Regions from separate parts of the Shigella sp. SIG3 genome, predicted to be linked through region 2. Evidence: predicted binding sites of a transcription regulator. Region 2 holds the regulator's gene; each other region holds the start of a gene.

Region 1 (4,861 bases), on a different contig from region 2:
CTGCGTGCGACCAATCGCCATCACTTCGCCAACCGATTTCATCTGAGTGGTCAGACGGTCGTTAGCACCGGCGAATTTTTCGAAGTTGAAGCGAGGAATTTTAGTAACCACATAGTCGATGGACGGCTCGAAGGAGGCCGGAGTACGTCCGCCAGTGATGTCGTTCATCAGTTCGTCTAGGGTGTAACCCACCGCCAGTTTCGCCGCCACTTTAGCAATCGGGAAACCGGTCGCTTTCGACGCCAGCGCCGAAGAACGGGACACGCGTGGGTTCATTTCGATAACAATCAGGCGACCGTTTTTCGGGTTCACCGCAAACTGGACATTGGAACCACCGGTTTCAACGCCGATTTCACGCAGCACCGCCATCGAGGCGTTACGCATGATTTGATATTCTTTGTCAGTCAGCGTTTGGGCTGGCGCGACAGTGATGGAGTCACCGGTGTGGATGCCCATCGCATCAAAGTTTTCGATAGAGCAGACGATGATGCAGTTGTCGTTTTTATCACGCACCACTTCCATCTCGTACTCTTTCCAGCCGATCAGCGACTCATCAATCAGCAACTCTTTGGTCGGAGAGAGATCCAGACCGCGGGCGCAAATTTCTTCAAACTCTTCACGGTTATAAGCGATACCGCCGCCGCTACCGCCCATGGTAAAGGATGGGCGAATAATGCACGGGAAGCCCACGTCAGCGGCAACAGCCAGCGCTTCTTCCATCGTGTGTGCGATACCGGAACGCGCGGTTTCCAGACCAATTTTCTTCATCGCTACGTCGAAACGACGGCGGTCTTCTGCTTTATCAATCGCATCGGCAGTGGCACCAATCATGGTGACACCGAACTCTTCCAACACGCCCTGACGTTCCAGCTCCAGCGCGCAGTTCAGCGCCGTCTGACCGCCCATGGTTGGCAGCACCGCGTCCGGGCGCTCTTTTTCAATAATCTTGCGTACCACTTCCCAGTGAATCGGCTCGATGTAGGTCGCATCGGCCATTTCCGGGTCGGTCATGATGGTCGCCGGGTTGGAGTTCACCAGAATGACGCGGTAACCCTCTTCGCGCAGGGCTTTACATGCTTGCGCGCCAGAGTAGTCAAACTCACACGCCTGACCGATAACAATCGGGCCCGCACCCAGAATCAGGATACTTTTTATATCTGTACGTTTTGGCATGGCTCTTTTACTCCTGATTACTTAGCGGTTTTACGGTACTGCTCAATTAACTTGATAAAGTGGTCGAACAACGGCGCGGCGTCGTGTGGACCAGGGCTGGCTTCAGGGTGACCCTGGAAGCTGAACGCCGGTTTATCGATACGATGAATGCCCTGTAACGTACCGTCGAACAGGGATTTATGCGTGACACGCAGGTTTGCAGGTAATGTTGCTTCATCCACCGCAAAACCGTGGTTCTGGGCGGTGATCATCACCACGTTTTTCTCCACATCTTTAACCGGATGGTTGCCGCCGTGGTGACCAAATTTCATTTTGACAGTCTTCGCACCGCTCGCCAGCGCCAGCAGCTGATGACCGAGACAGATGCCGAATACCGGAATATCGGTTTCGAGGAACTTCTGGATGGCGGTAATGGCGTAATCGCACGGGGCCGGGTCGCCAGGACCGTTGGAGAGGAAGATGCCGTCTGGATTCATTTTCAGCACATCTTCCGCAGAAGTTTGCGCCGGAACGATGGTCAGGCGACAGCCTCTATCCACCAGCATCCGCAGGATGTTGCGCTTGGCACCAAAATCATAAGCCACGACGTGGAACGGCAGCTCGTCTTCTTTTTTCGCTTCTGGCAGGCCGCCGGTCAACGTCCAGCTCCCTTGTGTCCAGCTATAGGCTTCTGCGGTGGTCACTTCTTTTGCCAGATCCATGCCGTTCAGACCTGGGAACGCGCGGGCTTTTTCTAACGCCAGCGCCGCATCCGGGTTATCGCCTGCGATAATGCAGCCATTCTGTGCGCCTTTCTCGCGCAGTAAACGCGTCAGCTTACGGGTATCGATATCGGCAATCGCCACGATGTTATGGCGCTTCAGGTAAGAAGAGAGGTCTTCGGTATTACGGAAGTTGCTGGCAATCAGCGGCAGGTCGCGAATCACCAGACCTTGTGCATGTACCTGAGAAGATTCTTCATCGGCGTCATTAGTGCCGACATTGCCAATATGGGGATAAGTAAGAGTAACGATTTGACGAGAATAGGAAGGATCAGTGAGGATTTCTTGATAACCGGTCATTGAAGTATTGAAAACGACTTCCCCAACCGCCGAACCTGTTGCCCCTATGGCCCGACCGTGAAACTGGGTTCCGTCTTCCAGAACCAATAGCGCTGACTTAATCAAAACACCTCCATAGAATATTCACTCACTTTATTTGCATATTAATTCACAGTGATGACGTAAATCAATGCAAATCTGCTTACCGACGAATTTCTGGCAAACGGCGGCATTCTGGAGATATGGGCGCTAAAAGTCAACTTAATGGCAGGATTTTTTATATTATTTTGTGGCTCATGCATGTTTTACAGGCATTAAGCGACAAAAACATCATCTAACCTGTTCTGGAAAACGCTTGCGCAGCAAGAAGATTGCATGAAATAAAAACGAGCAGGAAAAAGTGGACCAAATGGTCAAAATTTACATTAAAACAACAAAAATAGAAGACGAAACATGTAATTTTTGGCAGTTATAGAAAATTTAAAAGCATAACACCAAAAATAAAAGGGCTAAAAATTAAAGCCCTTTATAATTAATAAATTAAATGTGTTACTTTTGCATCATAATAAACATTTTGTGGTTACAAATTATTGAGATCAAGCACATCTCGCATATCAAAAAGACCACTTTCCTTACCACTCAACCACAAAGCCGATCTTACCGCACCGTTAGCAAATGTCATGCGGCTGGACGCCTTATGGGTGATCTCCAGACGCTCGCCAATATCGGCAAACATCGCGGTATGTTCGCCAACGATGTCACCTGCACGCACGGTGGCAAAACCAATGGTACCAGGCACACGTTCACCGGTATGGCCTTCACGACTGTAGACCGCGCAATCTTTCAGATCTTTATCAAGGGCGTGGGCGATCGCCTCTCCCATTGCCAGTGCGGTGCCTGACGGCGCATCAACTTTATGTCTATGATGTGCTTCAATAATTTCGATATCGGTGTAGTCACCCATCACTTTGGCTGCTTTCTCCAGCAGCTTAAGCATGACGTTAACGCCAACGCTAAAATTGGCGGCAAAGACAATCGCAATATCGGCGGCGGCGTCACGAATTGCCTGTTTACCGGCTTCGTCAAACCCCGTAGTGCCGATCACCATCCCTTTGCCATGCTGCCGACAAAAAGCGAGATGGTTCAGCGTACCTTCCGGACGGGTAAAATCGATAAACACATCAAAATCATCTTTTATCGCATCAAGACTGCTTTGCACGGTAACGCCTGTTTTCCCTGCACCAGCCAGCTCACCGGCGTCGCTGCCCAGTAAAGAAGATCCTTCGCGCTCCAGCGCCGCGCCCAGCTGCACGCCTTCTAATGCCAGTGCCGCCTGAATCAACTGGCGGCCCATACGCCCCCCGGCTCCCGCGATGGCAACGCGGATGTTTGCATCATGCATAGCTATTCTCTTTTGTTAATTTGCATAGACCGTTTTCAGAGTAACCAGCGCATCGCTACGCCGCCAGCCAAAAACGCTGATAATTAGAAATTAATGATAAACAGGGAGGGATATCAGTGAAAGGCATGAGTCGATGAATGACTGCATGCCGATAACATGTGACAGGTTACGGCACCAGAGCCAGCACCTCAGCCACCCACTGTTGGAAGCCTTTTACATTCAGATCCAATGCCACCTGTACATTGGCTGGTTTGCCCAGGCAACCGTCGATATCAACCACCGTCGTGCCTGAGGTAAATTCGCCTTGAGTTTCTACCGCGACAAAACACGGCTTGAGGGTGAATAAGTCCGGGCGCACCAGCCAGGCGATGGCGCAGAGATCGTGCATTCGCAGACCGCTTTGCATACTGCCGCTACGGTAGTGGCTAAACAGGGCGTGGAGCATTTTTCCGGTGCGATTCAACTCCGGTAAAGTAGCGAGATAGTCAGGGGTTAATATTGCCTGATTGGTGACATCCAGACCGCACATGACAATTTCGATGCCGCTACGGAAGACACAGGCAGCCGCTTCTGGATCGGCAGCGATATTAAACTCGGCATTTGGTGTACAGTTGCCGCGACCAGCAGAACCGCCCATGATCACCAGACGACGAATATACGGTTTACATTCCGGGCATTGTAAAAGTAACAGCGCAATATTGGTTAACGGGCCGATGGCCACCAGGGTAACGGGCTCTGGTGCACGCATCAGGGCATCCCGAATCGCCAGAAACGCCGGTATCCCGAGTGGCTTTCGGTTGTGCTCAACAAAGTCGTAGCCAGCCATTCCCGATTCGCCGTGCACAGATGCTGCATCACGCGGTGCGCGTACCAGCGGCACAGCGGCTCCCTGGGCGAGCGGAATCTCCGCATTCCAGAAATGCAGCAGTTGCAGGGCATTGCGGGTAGTTTTCTCAACCGAGACATTACCCGCGACGGTGGTCATCAGTTGCAGGTCGAGTTCGGGGGCAAAAATCGCGGCGGCAATGGCGACGGCATCGTCAATGCCGGGGTCAGTATCGAGGAAGATAGGTAAACGCATGTTTTCTTCATAAAAAATGCCGGTAACAAGACCGGCATTTTCGCATAACTTAGGCTGCTAATGACTTAATCGACTTCACGAATATCGACACGCAGCTCTTTCGGCACTTCGAAAACAATATTTTCTTCACGGCCTTCCAGCGGAATGGCTTCACCACCACCCAAC
Region 2 (4,861 bases):
GGGCCTTCGTCGTGGGTTTGAGCCAGAAAATAGGCAGAATCAGCACCACGGTAATGGCAAACAGGGTGGCGAAAATCGCCTGCCAGGAAAAATGGACCAGCAGCCAGCTTCCTAACAGGGGAGCCAGTGCCGGAGACAGACCCACCAGCGGCATGATGGTCGCAAAAATACGGTTGACTTTCTGTGAAGGATAATAATCTGTCACTAATGCTTGCCAGATAACCGCCGCGGCGCAGACCCCCACAGCCTGTACAAAACGCAATACCAGCAGCGTGGCGGCGTTTTCTACCCACAGCATCCCCAGACTACCTAACGCAAAAATTGTCAGGCCGATTAATAACACCGGTTTACGACCATAACGGTCGGAGAGTGGCCCCCACAGAAGCTGGGCTGCGGCAAAACCGGCAAGGAACAGACTAAGGCTGGCACTGACAGCAGACGCAGGCGTTTGCAGGTCGGCCTGTATGGCGGCGAAAGCAGGCAGATACATATCGGTTGCCAGAAAACCGAGTACGCTCAAACCCGCCAGCCAGACTAAAAATCTTTTCCCAGGTTGCATGTATATTCTCTAAATCTCTCAATTAAACACCGCCGCAAAGTGTAGGGAGTGAAATTAGTGTTGTGAAACGGTAATATTTGATGACTGGTTTCAAAAATTTTGCAGGCTGACTATGTGGTCAGAATATTCACTCGAAGTTGTTGATGCGGTAGCGCGTAATGGTAGTTTTAGCGCTGCGGCACAGGAGCTGCATCGCGTTCCTTCTGCGGTCAGCTATACCGTGCGTCAGCTGGAAGAGTGGCTGGCGGTACCGCTCTTTGAACGACGGCACCGTGATGTGGAGCTGACCGCTGCTGGAGCGTGGTTTCTCAAAGAAGGGCGCTCTGTTGTCAAAAAAATGCAGATCACCCGCCAGCAATGTCAGCAGATAGCGAACGGCTGGCGCGGTCAGTTAGCTATCGCAGTGGATAATATTGTCAGGCCAGAACGTACACGGCAGATGATCGTTGATTTTTATCGCCATTTTGATGATGTTGAACTTCTTGTCTTTCAGGAAGTGTTCAACGGTGTCTGGGATGCGCTTTCCGACGGGCGCGTGGAACTGGCAATTGGCGCAACACGCGCGATTCCGGTAGGCGGTCGTTATGCCTTCCGGGATATGGGGATGCTAAGCTGGAGTTGCGTTGTTGCCAGTCACCACCCGCTGGCGTTGATGGATGGCCCGTTCAGCGATGATACGTTGCGCAACTGGCCGTCGTTGGTGCGCGAAGACACCTCGCGAACGCTACCTAAACGTATTACCTGGTTGCTGGATAACCAAAAAAGACTTGTCGTACCTGACTGGGAATCATCGGCAACCTGTATCTCGGCAGGATTATGCATAGGGATGGTGCCAACACATTTCGCCAAACCGTGGCTTAATGAGGGGAAGTGGGTAGCACTTGAACTGGAAAACCCCTTCCCGGATTCGGCATGTTGTCTGACATGGCAGCAAAATGATATGTCGCCTGCGTTAACCTGGCTGCTTGAGTATCTCGGCGATAGTGAGACGCTGAATAAGGAGTGGCTGCGGGAGCCGGAAGAGACTCCCGCAACGGGTGATTAACGACGATAGTCGCGGAACGGGCCGTCAGCCACGGAGCGGCGTTCAATCAAACGCGGATGCACTTCAATGGACTGCGGTTCTTCACGTTTGTTGACGATACGATCCAACAGCATGTTGAACGCTGTTTCACCCAGCGAATCTTTTGGCTGATGGATCGTGGTCAGCGCCGGCGTAAAATAGCGCGCGTTGCGCACGTTATCATAACCGATCAGCGAAACATCCTGCGGGACGCGCAGGCCCATTTCATCAGCAGCACAAAGTGCGCCCATTGCCATGATATCGCCACCACAGAAGACGGCAGTAGGGCGATGCGGCTGCGACAGGATTTGCTGCATGGCGCGATAACCGGATTCAGGTTCAAAGTCACCCTGCACAATCCAGCTTTCCGGCACCTTGATCATCGCTTCTTCCATCGCCTTCATAAAACCGGCAAGGCGGCCTGCGCCGGTGTTACGTTCCAGCGGGCCGGGGATGACGCCGATTTCGCGGTGACCGCGTTCAATCAGATAACGCCCGGCCATGTAGCCGCCTTCGAACGCGTTATCAATGACCGCATCGGTGAAGTCAGCTTTTGCTTCACCCCAGTCCATCACCACCATTGGGATATGGCGATACTCTTCCAGCATCGCCAGCAACGGCTCTGGGTACTCAGAACACATCACCAGCAGACCATCGACGCGTTTTTGCGCCATCATCGACAGATAAGCCCGCTGTTTCTCAAGATTGTTCCACGCATTACCCAGAATCAGGGTGTAACCTTTCTGGAAGCAATTTTTTTCAACTGCTTCAATGATCTCGGCAAAATAGGCCGCTTCGCTGCTGGTCGCCAGCAAACCGATAGACTTGGTGTGGTTAACCTTCAGGCTACGCGCCACCGCGCTAGGGGAGTAGTGTAATTCTTTAATCGCTGCCCACACGGCGTTGCGCGTTTCTTCAGCGACGAAACGTGTTTTGTTGATCACGTGTGACACAGTTGTAGTGGAAACGTTTGCTCGTTTCGCTACATCTTTTATTGTTGCCATTCCATTTCACTCCAGACCCTAACTTCAGCTCCTGCAAAATCGCAAGGTAAACGTTTGCCTTTACACACCTTACGCACAACAAAAGTGTTGCGGTACGCCGGAAAAACGACACGGAGCGTCAGGAAGGGGTCAATGGCCAGTACGCAAATAGTGTAAGCGTGGAATTTTGGCCGATCTTGACGAAAAGGGGAAGTGGTAAAAACACTTATCATTATAAATGACGGGAGATTTTTTCATAACAGTGTGTAAAAATGCGTAATATCACTTTTTGTGTGGTAATAAAAAAGGAGAAAACTTGATGAGCACCGACCTTAAATTTTCACTGGTAACAACGATTATCGTCCTCGGTTTGATCGTAGCCGTGGGTTTGACTGCCGCGCTGCACTGATTTCCTCTCGAGGGAGCGCGTTCTCCCTCGCATCTCCTTCCTGTTTGTTAGCAAAATGGCAAAAGTGTTTTCTCTTTTTGTTATTTTCATTTTTTTGTGATTGCTGTCATGCTTTCGCCACTTTAATGAATATCGCGTAATGACGCGAAGAGGTGGAGATAAGGCATGAAAATTAACTATCCGTTGCTGGCGCTGGCGATTGGCGCGTTTGGTATCGGGACAACGGAGTTCTCGCCAATGGGCTTGTTGCCCGTCATTGCGCGCGGTGTGGATGTCTCGATTCCCGCTGCCGGAATGTTAATCAGTGCCTATGCAGTTGGCGTAATGGTGGGCGCGCCGCTGATGACGCTTCTACTTTCTCATCGTGCCCGCCGCAGTGCGTTGATTTTCCTGATGGCAATTTTCACGCTAGGCAACGTTCTTTCCGCCATCGCGCCGGATTATATGACCCTGATGCTTTCACGTATTTTGACCAGCCTGAATCACGGAGCATTTTTTGGTTTGGGTTCAGTCGTGGCCGCAAGCGTGGTGCCAAAACATAAACAGGCCAGCGCAGTTGCCACTATGTTTATGGGGTTAACCCTGGCAAATATCGGTGGCGTGCCGGCGGCGACCTGGTTGGGTGAAACCATCGGCTGGCGGATGTCATTTCTGGCAACGGCGGGGCTGGGAGTGATTTCAATGGTAAGTCTGTTCTTCTCATTACCTAAAGGTGGTACAGGGGCACGACCTGAAGTGAAAAAAGAGCTGGCGGTATTAATGCGTCCGCAGGTGCTGTCTGCATTGCTGACGACGGTACTGGGAGCTGGTGCAATGTTTACCCTCTACACCTATATCTCTCCGGTACTGCAAAGTATTACCCACGCAACACCGGTGTTCGTCACGGCAATGCTGGTGCTGATTGGTGTCGGATTCTCTATCGGTAACTATCTCGGCGGCAAACTGGCAGATCGTTCAGTTAACGGCACGTTGAAAGGCTTTTTGTTGCTGCTGATGGTGATTATGCTGGCAATCCCGTTCCTGGCCCGCAATGAGTTCGGCGCAGCTATTAGCATGGTGGTGTGGGGCGCAGCAACCTTTGCGGTTGTACCTCCGTTACAGATGCGCGTGATGCATGTCGCCAGTGAAGCGCCAGGTCTGTCTTCATCAGTCAATATTGGTGCCTTTAATCTTGGAAATGCGCTGGGAGCAGCTGCTGGTGGTGCGGTAATTTCCGCTGGGCTGGGATACAGCTTTGTGCCGGTGACGGGGGCGATTGTCGCGGGACTGGCATTATTGCTGGTGTTTATGTCAGCCAGAAAACAACCTGAAACAGTTTGCGTTGCTAACAGCTAATTAAACAAAAACGCAGAAGGATAACCTTCTGCGTTACAGTTGCTGACAACGTGCGATTTATCTTGCCGAATGCGCTGTTAACGCCTCATCCGCGTTGGCATGGTAAGCGAAGCGCATCAGGCAATGCTGCATTTGCCATCAGTTATTATGCAGCGAGATTTTTCGCTACGAATTCCCAGTTCACCAGCGCCCAGAAGTGCTCCAGATAGCCAGGACGTGCATTGCGATAGTCGATGTAATAAGCGTGTTCCCAGACATCAACGGTCAGCAGCGGAGTCGCATCGGTGGTCAGCGGAGTACCCGCGTTAGAGGTTGAAACGATAGCCAGTTTGCCATCGCTGTTTTTCACCAGCCAGGTCCAGCCAGAACCAAAGTTTTTGATCGCTGCATCAGTAAACTGCGCTTTGAAATCGGCAAAGCTGCCAAAAGATGCGGCGATAGCTTCAGCGACTTTTCCAGTCGGTTCGCCACCGGCGTTCGGTGCCAGGCAGTTCCAGTAGAAAGTATGGTTC
Region 3 (4,861 bases), on a different contig from region 2:
TAACGCACGGTTTCCGCGTCGTAGTATTTCAGCACATCGCGCACGGTAAAGAAGTTACCCAGCGATTTGGACATCTTCTCGCGGTCAACCATCACCATTCCGGAGTGCATCCAGTAGTTCACATACTGACCATCATGGGCACAGGTGGACTGCGCGATTTCGTTCTCGTGGTGCGGGAACATCAGGTCTGAACCGCCGCCGTGGATATCAAAGTGGTTACCCAGCTGCTTGCAGTTCATGGCCGAACATTCAATGTGCCAGCCAGGACGACCCGCGCCCCACGGAGACGGCCAGCTCGGTTCGCCCTCTTTCGACATCTTCCACAGAACGAAGTCCATCGGGTTGCGTTTGTCATCAACCACGTCAACGCGCGCGCCAGCCTGCAGCTGGTCGAGATCCTGACGCGACAGCACGCCATAAGTTGGATCGGTCGGGACGTCGAACATCACGTCGCCGTTGTCCGCCACATAAGCGTGACCTTTGGCGATCAGTTGTTCAGTGAGTTCAATAATTTCTGCGATATGGTGCGTCGCGCGCGGCTCCATATCCGGGCGCAGAATGTTCAAAGCATCAAAATCTTTGTGCATTTCGGCAATCATGCGATCCACCAGCGCCACAAAGCTTTCGCCATTTTCATTGGCGCGTTTGATGATTTTGTCGTCGATATCGGTAATGTTGCGCACATACTTCAGTTTATAGCCGAGGAAACGCAGATAGCGCGCAACCACGTCAAAAGCAACAAAGGTACGCCCGTGACCGATATGACAGAGATCGTAAACGGTGATTCCACACACGTACATGCCGACTTCCCCGGCGTGAATAGGCTTAAATTCCTCTTTTTGGCGTGTCAGAGTATTGAAGATTTTTAGCATCGAAGATTCCGTTTAGACATGTGTGGGTAATTGAGTTGCGTATAATACCCATATTTCCCGCGCGAATCAGCATACATTGCGTGATGATCCGATCGTGCGGTTATGCTATAACACCACCCTATATATGACCCGAACTGGGTTGAAGCACCAATCAAACGGAACAGGATGCAAAAATGGTTACTTTCCACACCAATCACGGCGATATTGTCATCAAAACTTTTGACAATAAAGCACCTGAAACAGTTAAAAACTTCCTGGACTACTGCCGCGAAGGTTTTTACAACAACACCATTTTCCACCGTGTTATCAACGGCTTTATGATTCAGGGCGGCGGTTTTGAACCTGGCATGAAACAAAAAGCCACCAAAGAACCGATCAAAAACGAAGCCAACAACGGCCTGAAAAATACCCGTGGTACGCTGGCAATGGCACGTACTCAGGCTCCGCACTCTGCAACTGCACAGTTCTTCATCAACGTGGTTGATAACGACTTCCTGAACTTCTCTGGCGAAAGCCTGCAAGGTTGGGGCTACTGCGTGTTTGCTGAAGTGGTTGACGGCATGGACGTGGTAGACAAAATCAAAGGTGTTGCAACCGGTCGTAACGGTATGCACCAGGACGTGCCAAAAGAAGACGTTATCATTGAAAGCGTGACCGTTAGCGAGTAATCGTGGCGACACTCTTTATTGCAGATCTTCATCTCTGCGTGGAAGAACCGGCGATCACCGCCGGTTTTCTGCGTTTTTTAGCGGGGGAAGCCCGCAAGGCCGACGCGCTGTATATTCTTGGCGATCTGTTTGAAGCATGGATTGGCGACGACGATCCCAACCCACTCCATCGCCAGATGGCGGCAGCGATCAAAGCGGTGTCCGATTCCGGCGTTCCCTGTTATTTCATTCATGGCAACCGTGATTTTCTGCTCGGCAAACGCTTTGCCCGTGAAAGCGGCATGACATTATTGCCGGAAGAAAAGGTGCTCGAACTTTATGGTCGCCGGGTGTTGATTATGCATGGCGACACGCTGTGCACCGATGACGCGGGTTATCAGGCTTTTCGCGCCAAAGTCCACAAACCCTGGCTGCAAATGCTATTCCTCGCCCTGCCGTTGTTTGTGCGCAAACGCATTGCCGCGCGAATGCGCGCGAACAGCAAAGAAGCCAACAGCAGTAAATCGCTGGCGATCATGGACGTTAACCAAAACGCTGTGGTCAGTGCGATGGAAAAACATCAGGTGCAATGGCTAATCCACGGGCATACCCATCGCCCGGCGGTGCATGAACTTATCGCCAACCAGCAACCTGCTTTTCGCGTGGTACTGGGTGCCTGGCATACGGAAGGTTCGATGGTGAAAGTCACGGCGGATGACGTTGAGCTGATTCATTTTCCGTTTTAAAAAACCCACAACTTTGCTGATTTCACAGCCACGCAACCGTTTTCCTTGCTCTCTTTCCGTGCTATTCTCTGTGCCCTCTAAAGCCGAGAGTTGTGCACCACAGGAGTTTTAAGACGCATGTCTTCCCGCAATAATCCGGCGCGTGTCGCCATCGTGATGGGGTCCAAAAGCGACTGGGCTACCATGCAGTTCGCCGTCGAAATCTTCGAAATCCTGAATGTCCCGCACCACGTTGAAGTGGTTTCTGCTCACCGCACCCCCGATAAACTGTTCAGCTTCGCCGAAAGCGCCGAAGAGAACGGTTATCAGGTGATTATTGCGGGCGCAGGCGGCGCAGCGCACCTGCCAGGCATGATTGCCGCCAAAACGCTGGTGCCGGTGCTGGGCGTGCCAGTACAGAGCGCCGCACTGAGCGGTGTCGATAGCCTCTACTCCATCGTACAAATGCCGCGCGGCATTCCGGTGGGTACGCTGGCGATTGGTAAAGCTGGCGCGGCAAACGCGGCATTACTGGCAGCACAAATTCTCGCGACTCACGATAAAGAGCTACACCAGCGTCTGAATGGCTGGCGCAAAGCCCAGACCGACGAAGTGCTGGAAAACCCGGACCCGCGAGGTGCGGCATGAAACAGGTTTGCGTCCTCGGTAACGGGCAGTTAGGCCGTATGCTGCGTCAGGCAGGCGAACCGTTAGGCATTGCTGTCTGGCCGGTCGGGCTGGACGCTGAACCGGCGGCGGTGCCTTTTCAACAAAGCGTGATTACCGCTGAGATCGAACGCTGGCCGGAAACCGCATTAACCCGCGAGCTGGCGCGTCATCCGGCCTTTGTGAACCGCGATGTGTTCCCGATTATTGCTGACCGTCTGACTCAGAAACAGCTTTTCGATAAGCTCCACCTGCCGACCGCGCCGTGGCAGTTACTTGCCGATCGCAGCGAGTGGCCTGCGGTGTTTGATCGTTTAGGTGAACTGGCGATTGTTAAGCGTCGCACTGGTGGCTATGACGGTCGCGGTCAATGGAGTTTACGCGCCAATGAAACCGAACAGTTACCGGCAGAGTGTTACGGTGAATGTATTGTCGAGCAGGGCATTAACTTCTCTGGTGAAGTATCGCTGGTTGGCGCGCGCGGCTTTGATGGCAGCACCGTGTTTTATCCGCTGACGCATAACCTGCATCAGGACGGTATTTTGCGCACCAGCGTCGCTTTTCCGCAGGCCAACGCACAGCAGCAGGCGCAAGCCGAAGAGATGCTGTCGGCGATTATGCAGGAGCTGGGCTATGTGGGCGTGATGGCGATGGAGTGTTTTGTCACCCCGCAAGGTCTGCTGATCAACGAACTGGCTCCGCGTGTGCATAACAGCGGTCACTGGACACAAAACGGTGCCAGCATCAGCCAGTTTGAGCTGCATCTGCGGGCGATTACCGATCTGCCGTTACCGCAACCAGTAGTGAATAATCCGTCGGTGATGATCAATCTGATTGGTAGCGATGTGAATTATGACTGGCTGAAATTGCCGCTGGTGCATCTGCACTGGTACGACAAAGAAGTCCGTCCGGGGCGTAAAGTGGGGCATCTGAATTTGACCGACAGCGACACATCGCGTCTGACTGCGACGCTGGAAGCCTTAATCCCGCTGCTGCCGCCAGAGTATGCCAGCGGCGTGATTTGGGCGCAGAGTAAGTTCAGTTAAGCAGGTGCTCATTTGATTGCCGGATGCGGCGTAAACGCCTTATCCGGCTTACCGCTCCGGTACCCATTGTAGGCCTGATAAGACGCGTCAAGCGTCGCATCAGGCATGGTGCACCGATTGCCGGATGCTCTCATCACTACAGCGAAATACAGGTCCCCGCTTCGCCCGCCAGCGTCTCTTCAATTCGCGATAACGCCCCAATCCACGCGGGTTTACTACGGCTTCTGACATAACCACTCACCGCCGTTACCTTCGGCCCCATCGAACCATCGGCTTTGGCAAATGGCGCTAACTCATCCGGTGTGGCATGGCGAATGGCACGTTGCTGCGGCGTTCCCCAGTTTTCATATACCGCATCAGCATCGGTGAGGATCACCAGTCCATCGGCATTAATCTGCTCGGCGAGCAACGCAGCGGCGAGATCTTTATCAATCACCGCTTCACTCCCTGCCCCATCTTCCGTCACAGGCACACCGCCGCCGCCACTGCAAATCACCACATGCCCCTCTTTGAGCAACAACTCGATGGCTTCGCTGTCGAGAATTTTACGCGGTTGCGGAGACGCCACCACCCAGCGCAAATATTTACCATCACGTTTCATCTGCCAGCCGTAAGCCGCTTCCAGTGCCTCTTGTTCTTCTGGCTGATAAACCGGACCAATAAATTTCTCTGGCTGCAAAAACGCCGGATCATCAGGCGAAACCTCAATGCGCGTCAGCACCGTCGTAACAGGCGGCATCTGCGGCTGTGCGCTCAAGCTCTGCGCCAGCATATAGCCAATCATCCCCTGGCTTTCCGCCACCAGCACATCCAGCGGATACGGTTCTACCTCTTTCCACGCCAGATTCTGTAACGCCAGCAGCCCCACCTGCGGCCCGTTGCCGTGAACAATCGCCAGCCGATAA
Region 4 (4,861 bases), on a different contig from region 2:
TACAGGTCAAACTGCTGCGCGTGTTGCAGGAGCGTAAAGTGCGCCCGCTGGGCAGTAACCGCGATATTGATATCAATGTGCGGATTATTTCTGCCACTCACCGTGATCTGTCAAAAGCGATGGCGCGCGGGGAATTCCGCGAAGATCTCTATTACCGCCTCAACGTTGTCAGCCTGAAAATTCCGGCACTGGCGGAGCGCACAGAAGACATTCCGCTACTGGCAAATCACCTGTTGCGCCAGGCGGCAGAGCGACATAAACCGTTTGTCCGCGCGTTCTCTACCGATGCGATGAAACGCCTGATGACCGCGAGCTGGCCGGGTAATGTGCGCCAGTTGGTCAACGTGATTGAACAGTGCGTGGCGCTGACCTCATCTCCGGTGATTAGTGATGCGCTGGTGGAGCAGGCGCTGGAGGGTGAAAATACGGCGCTGCCAACCTTTGTTGAGGCACGTAATCATTTTGAACTCAACTATTTGCGTAAGCTGCTGCAAATCACCAAAGGCAACGTCACCCACGCGGCGAGAATGGCGGGGCGCAACCGGACAGAATTTTATAAACTGCTTTCCCGACACGAGCTGGATGCAAACGATTTCAAGGAATGAATTGGCGTTATGTGTTACGTTTAGCAGATCAAAAGACAGACAACCTTTTCAAGGAATAGCATGAAAAAGATTGATGCGATTATAAAACCCTTCAAGCTGGACGATGTCCGCGAAGCACTGGCCGAAGTCGGTATTACCGGCATGACGGTGACCGAAGTGAAAGGCTTTGGTCGCCAGAAAGGCCATACCGAGCTGTACCGCGGCGCGGAGTATATGGTGGATTTTCTGCCGAAAGTGAAAATTGAGATTGTCGTACCGGACGACATTGTCGATACCTGTGTCGATACCATTATTCGCACGGCGCAAACCGGCAAAATCGGTGACGGTAAAATCTTCGTCTTTGACGTGGCTCGGGTCATTCGCATCCGTACCGGTGAAGAGGACGACGCGGCAATTTAAACCGCGTCAAGGGTTGCCGGATGTTTCCATCCGGCAACATCAAATTACAGCACCTTATGCGGGCCAAAGCATTCGTAATGAATGTTTTCCTGCTTCACGCCCAGATCCACTAACTGTTTCGCGGTAAACTGCATGAAGCCAACCGGGCCGCAGAGATAGAACTGCATTGTCGGATCGCTGAACGCACCTTCCAGTTTGCTCAAATCCATCAGACCTTCGCTATCAAACTGACCTTTAGCGCGATCGGCTTCGCTCGGCTGACGATACCAGGTGTGCGCGGTAAAGCGCGGCAGTGACTGCCCCAGTTCCTTAACTTCATCAGCAAAGGCGTGAACTTCGCCATTTTCTGCCGCATGGAACCAGTTCACTTGTGCTGTGTGGCCTGCTTTTGCCAGCGTGTCGAGCATTGCCAGCATTGGCGTTTGACCAACACCGGTAGAGATTAACGTCACTGGTGTGTCATCTGCGACAGCCATAAAGAAATCACCTGCTGGAGCGACCAGTTTCACGACATCGCCAACATTGGCGTGATTGTGCAACCAGTTGGATACCTGCCCACCCTCTTCGCGTTTCACCGCGATACGATAGCCTTTGCCATCCGGTTTGCGAGTCAAAGAGTACTGACGAATTTCCTGATGCGGGAAACCTTCCGGCTTCAGCCAGACGCCGAGATATTGCCCCGGACGGTATTCTGCCACTGCGCCACCGTCGACCGGCTCCAGTTCGAAGCTGGTGATAAGCGCGCTGCGCGGTGTTTTAGCCACAATGCGGAAATCGCGAGTACCTTCCCAACCACCGGCTTTGCTGGCGTTTTCGTTATAGATTTCCGCCTCGCGATTGATAAATACATTAGCCAGTACACCATAGGCTTTACCCCACGCGTCCAGCACTTCCTGCCCCGGGCTGAACATTTCGTCCAGCGTTGCCAACAGGTGTTCACCGACGATGTTGTACTGTTCCGGTTTGATCTGGAAGCTGGTGTGCTTCTGCGCGATTTTTTCTACCGCTGGCAGCAGCGCAGGCAGGTTTTCAATATTACTGGCGTAGGCGGCAATAGCGTTAAACAGGGCTTCACGTTGATCGCCATTACGCTGGTTACTCATGTTAAAAATTTCTTTGAGTTCTGGGTTATGAGTAAACATACGGTCGTAGAAATGGGCGGTTAACTTTGGCCCCGTTTCCACCAGTAAAGGGATGGTGGCTTTTACTGTAGCGATGGTTTGAGCGTCAAGCATATGGTCTTCCTTTTTTGCATCTTAATTGATGTATCTCAAATGCATCTTATAAAAAATAGCCCTGCAATGTAAATGGTTCTTTGGTGTTTTTCAGAAAGAATGTGATGAAGTGAAAAATTTGCATCACAAACCTGAAAAGAAATCCGTTTCCGGTTGCAAGCTCTTTATTCTCCAAAGCCTTGCGTAGCCTTAAGGTAATCGTTTGCGTAAATTCCTTTGTCAAGACCTGTTATCGCACAATGATTCGGTTATACTGTTCGCCGTTGTCCAACAGGACCGCCTATAAAGGCCAAAAATTTTATTGTTAGCTGAGTCAGGAGATGCGGATGTTAAAGCGTGAAATGAACATTGCCGATTATGATGCCGAACTGTGGCAGGCTATGGAGCAGGAAAAAGTACGTCAGGAAGAGCACATCGAACTGATCGCCTCCGAAAACTACACCAGCCCGCGCGTAATGCAGGCGCAGGGTTCTCAGCTGACCAACAAATATGCTGAAGGTTATCCGGGCAAACGCTACTACGGTGGTTGCGAGTATGTTGATATCGTTGAACAACTGGCGATCGATCGTGCGAAAGAACTGTTCGGCGCTGACTACGCTAACGTCCAGCCGCACTCCGGCTCCCAGGCTAACTTTGCGGTCTACACCGCGCTGCTGGAACCAGGTGATACCGTTCTGGGTATGAACCTGGCGCATGGCGGTCACCTGACTCACGGTTCTCCGGTTAACTTCTCCGGTAAACTGTACAACATCGTTCCTTACGGTATCGATGCTACCGGTCATATCGATTACGCCGATCTGGAAAAACAAGCCAAAGAACACAAGCCGAAAATGATTATCGGTGGTTTCTCTGCATATTCCGGCGTGGTTGACTGGGCGAAAATGCGTGAAATCGCTGACAGCATCGGTGCTTATCTGTTCGTTGATATGGCGCACGTTGCGGGCCTGGTTGCTGCTGGCGTCTACCCGAACCCGGTTCCTCATGCTCACGTTGTTACTACCACCACTCACAAAACCCTGGCGGGTCCGCGCGGCGGCCTGATCCTGGCGAAAGGTGGTAGCGAAGAGCTGTACAAAAAACTGAACTCTGCCGTTTTCCCTGGTGGTCAGGGCGGTCCGTTGATGCACGTAATCGCCGGTAAAGCGGTTGCTCTGAAAGAAGCGATGGAGCCTGAGTTCAAAACTTACCAGCAGCAGGTCGCGAAAAACGCTAAAGCGATGGTAGAAGTGTTCCTCGAGCGCGGCTACAAAGTGGTTTCCGGCGGCACTGATAACCACCTGTTCCTGGTTGATCTGGTTGATAAAAACCTGACCGGTAAAGAAGCAGACGCCGCTCTGGGCCGTGCTAACATCACCGTCAACAAAAACAGCGTACCGAACGATCCGAAGAGCCCGTTTGTGACCTCCGGTATTCGTGTAGGTACTCCGGCGATTACCCGTCGCGGCTTTAAAGAAGCTGAAGCGAAAGAACTGGCTGGCTGGATGTGTGACGTGCTGGACAGCATCAATGATGAAGCCGTTATCGAGCGCATCAAAGGTAAAGTTCTCGACATCTGCGCACGTTACCCGGTTTACGCATAAGCGAAACGGTGATTTGCTGACAATGTGCTCGTTGTTCATGTTGGATGCGGCATGAACACCTTCTCAGGCCTACAAAATCTTGCAAATTCAATATATTGCAATCTCCGTGTAGGCCTGATAAGCGTAGCGCATCAGGCAATTTTTCGTTTATGATCATCAAGGCTTCCTTCGGGAAGCCTTTCTACGTTATCGCGCCATCAAATCTGTCGTAACTGCGCCTCAACATACAAATAGCCAATTCCCAGCACCTGTTGTGCGCGGCTTAATTGCCCGAAGCCAATTTGCGTCGCTTTCACGCTCGGTCCTTCGTCGCGGTCGAACGGGTTAAATCCTGTCTGGCGAATAATAGTATTAAGCCAGTTCTCACCAAAGGCACAACTGCGACCGTACAACCAAATCTGATTAATATTGAGGATGTTGAGGAAGTTATACAGACTCAAACCAATGGCATTGGCAGAGCGATCAACCCAGCTGGTGATCCACGGTTCTCCACTCTGCCAGGCAGCGATTAACTGCGCGGTTGTCAGTTTTTCAGGATCAAGCTGAGTATTAACCGGTTGTGATTTTAGCCATACCCGCGCCTGTTTTTTTAATGCACTTAACGAGGCGACGGTTTCCAGGCAGCCGTAACGTCCACAGTCGCAGACGACGCCATCCGGATTAACGATGGTGTGACCAATCTGTCCGCTACCATACAAACTGCCGCGATAAATTTGCTCGTTAATCACGAACGACGAGCCAATGCCGTAATCAACGTTGATCACGCAGAAATCCCGTTCCTGCGAATTATTTTGCCATTTCTCCGCCTGCGCCAGCATCACGCAGTCATTATCGACCAGCACCCGAATGCCCAGCTTCTCTTCCAGCAGATACTTCACCTCAACTGGCGTTGTCCACGGCGCTTGCGGCATGGTTTGCGATACGCCGGTCACCGGATCAACCTGCCCGTGGATTGCCAGCGCCAGATTGATGGTGCGGTCCGGCCACAATTTACGGTGGCGATGCCAGCATTTTTCGATTTCGGACAGCAGCGCCTGCGGCG

The links. Region 2 encodes PurR, which represses purine synthesis genes. Its sites were predicted from a motif close to CANGCAAACGTTTGCNTG; they were not measured.
Region 1: carA (glutamine-hydrolyzing carbamoyl-phosphate synthase small subunit) is a predicted target of PurR. The motif match lies at 2,558-2,575, and genes of this name have one in related genera.
Region 3: purE (5-(carboxyamino)imidazole ribonucleotide mutase) is a predicted target of PurR. The motif match lies at 2,295-2,312, and genes of this name have one in related genera.
Region 4: glyA (serine hydroxymethyltransferase) is a predicted target of PurR. The motif match lies at 2,431-2,448, and genes of this name have one in related genera.

The regions. Positions count from the first base shown of each region.
Region 1 is NZ_JBQZXE010000012.1:45,113-49,973, forward strand. Features, by position in the region: gene carB (carbamoyl-phosphate synthase large subunit) at 1-1,173, opposite strand, end outside; gene carA (glutamine-hydrolyzing carbamoyl-phosphate synthase small subunit) at 1,191-2,339, opposite strand; gene dapB (4-hydroxy-tetrahydrodipicolinate reductase) at 2,794-3,615, opposite strand; gene rihC (ribonucleoside hydrolase RihC) at 3,782-4,696, opposite strand; gene ispH (4-hydroxy-3-methylbut-2-enyl diphosphate reductase) at 4,762-4,861, opposite strand, start outside.
Region 2 is NZ_JBQZXE010000099.1:7,158-12,018, forward strand. Features, by position in the region: gene punC (purine nucleoside transporter PunC) at 1-559, opposite strand, end outside; gene punR (DNA-binding transcriptional activator PunR) at 672-1,604, shown strand; gene purR (HTH-type transcriptional repressor PurR) at 1,601-2,626, opposite strand; gene cydH (cytochrome bd-I accessory subunit CydH) at 2,925-3,014, shown strand; gene ACUU1I_RS15660 (MFS transporter) at 3,180-4,349, shown strand; gene sodB (superoxide dismutase [Fe]) at 4,495-4,861, opposite strand, start outside.
Region 3 is NZ_JBQZXE010000102.1:4,399-9,259, reverse strand. Features, by position in the region: gene cysS (cysteine--tRNA ligase) at 1-872, opposite strand, end outside; gene ppiB (peptidylprolyl isomerase B) at 1,046-1,540, shown strand; gene lpxH (UDP-2,3-diacylglucosamine diphosphatase) at 1,543-2,265, shown strand; gene purE (5-(carboxyamino)imidazole ribonucleotide mutase) at 2,383-2,892, shown strand; gene purK (5-(carboxyamino)imidazole ribonucleotide synthase) at 2,889-3,956, shown strand; gene ACUU1I_RS15850 (carbamate kinase) at 4,093-4,861, opposite strand, start outside.
Region 4 is NZ_JBQZXE010000060.1:14,118-18,978, forward strand. Features, by position in the region: gene glrR (two-component system response regulator GlrR) at 1-605, shown strand, start outside; gene glnB (nitrogen regulatory protein P-II) at 666-1,004, shown strand; gene hmpA (NO-inducible flavohemoprotein) at 1,049-2,239, opposite strand; gene glyA (serine hydroxymethyltransferase) at 2,566-3,819, shown strand; gene ACUU1I_RS12280 (ROK family protein) at 4,017-4,861, opposite strand, start outside.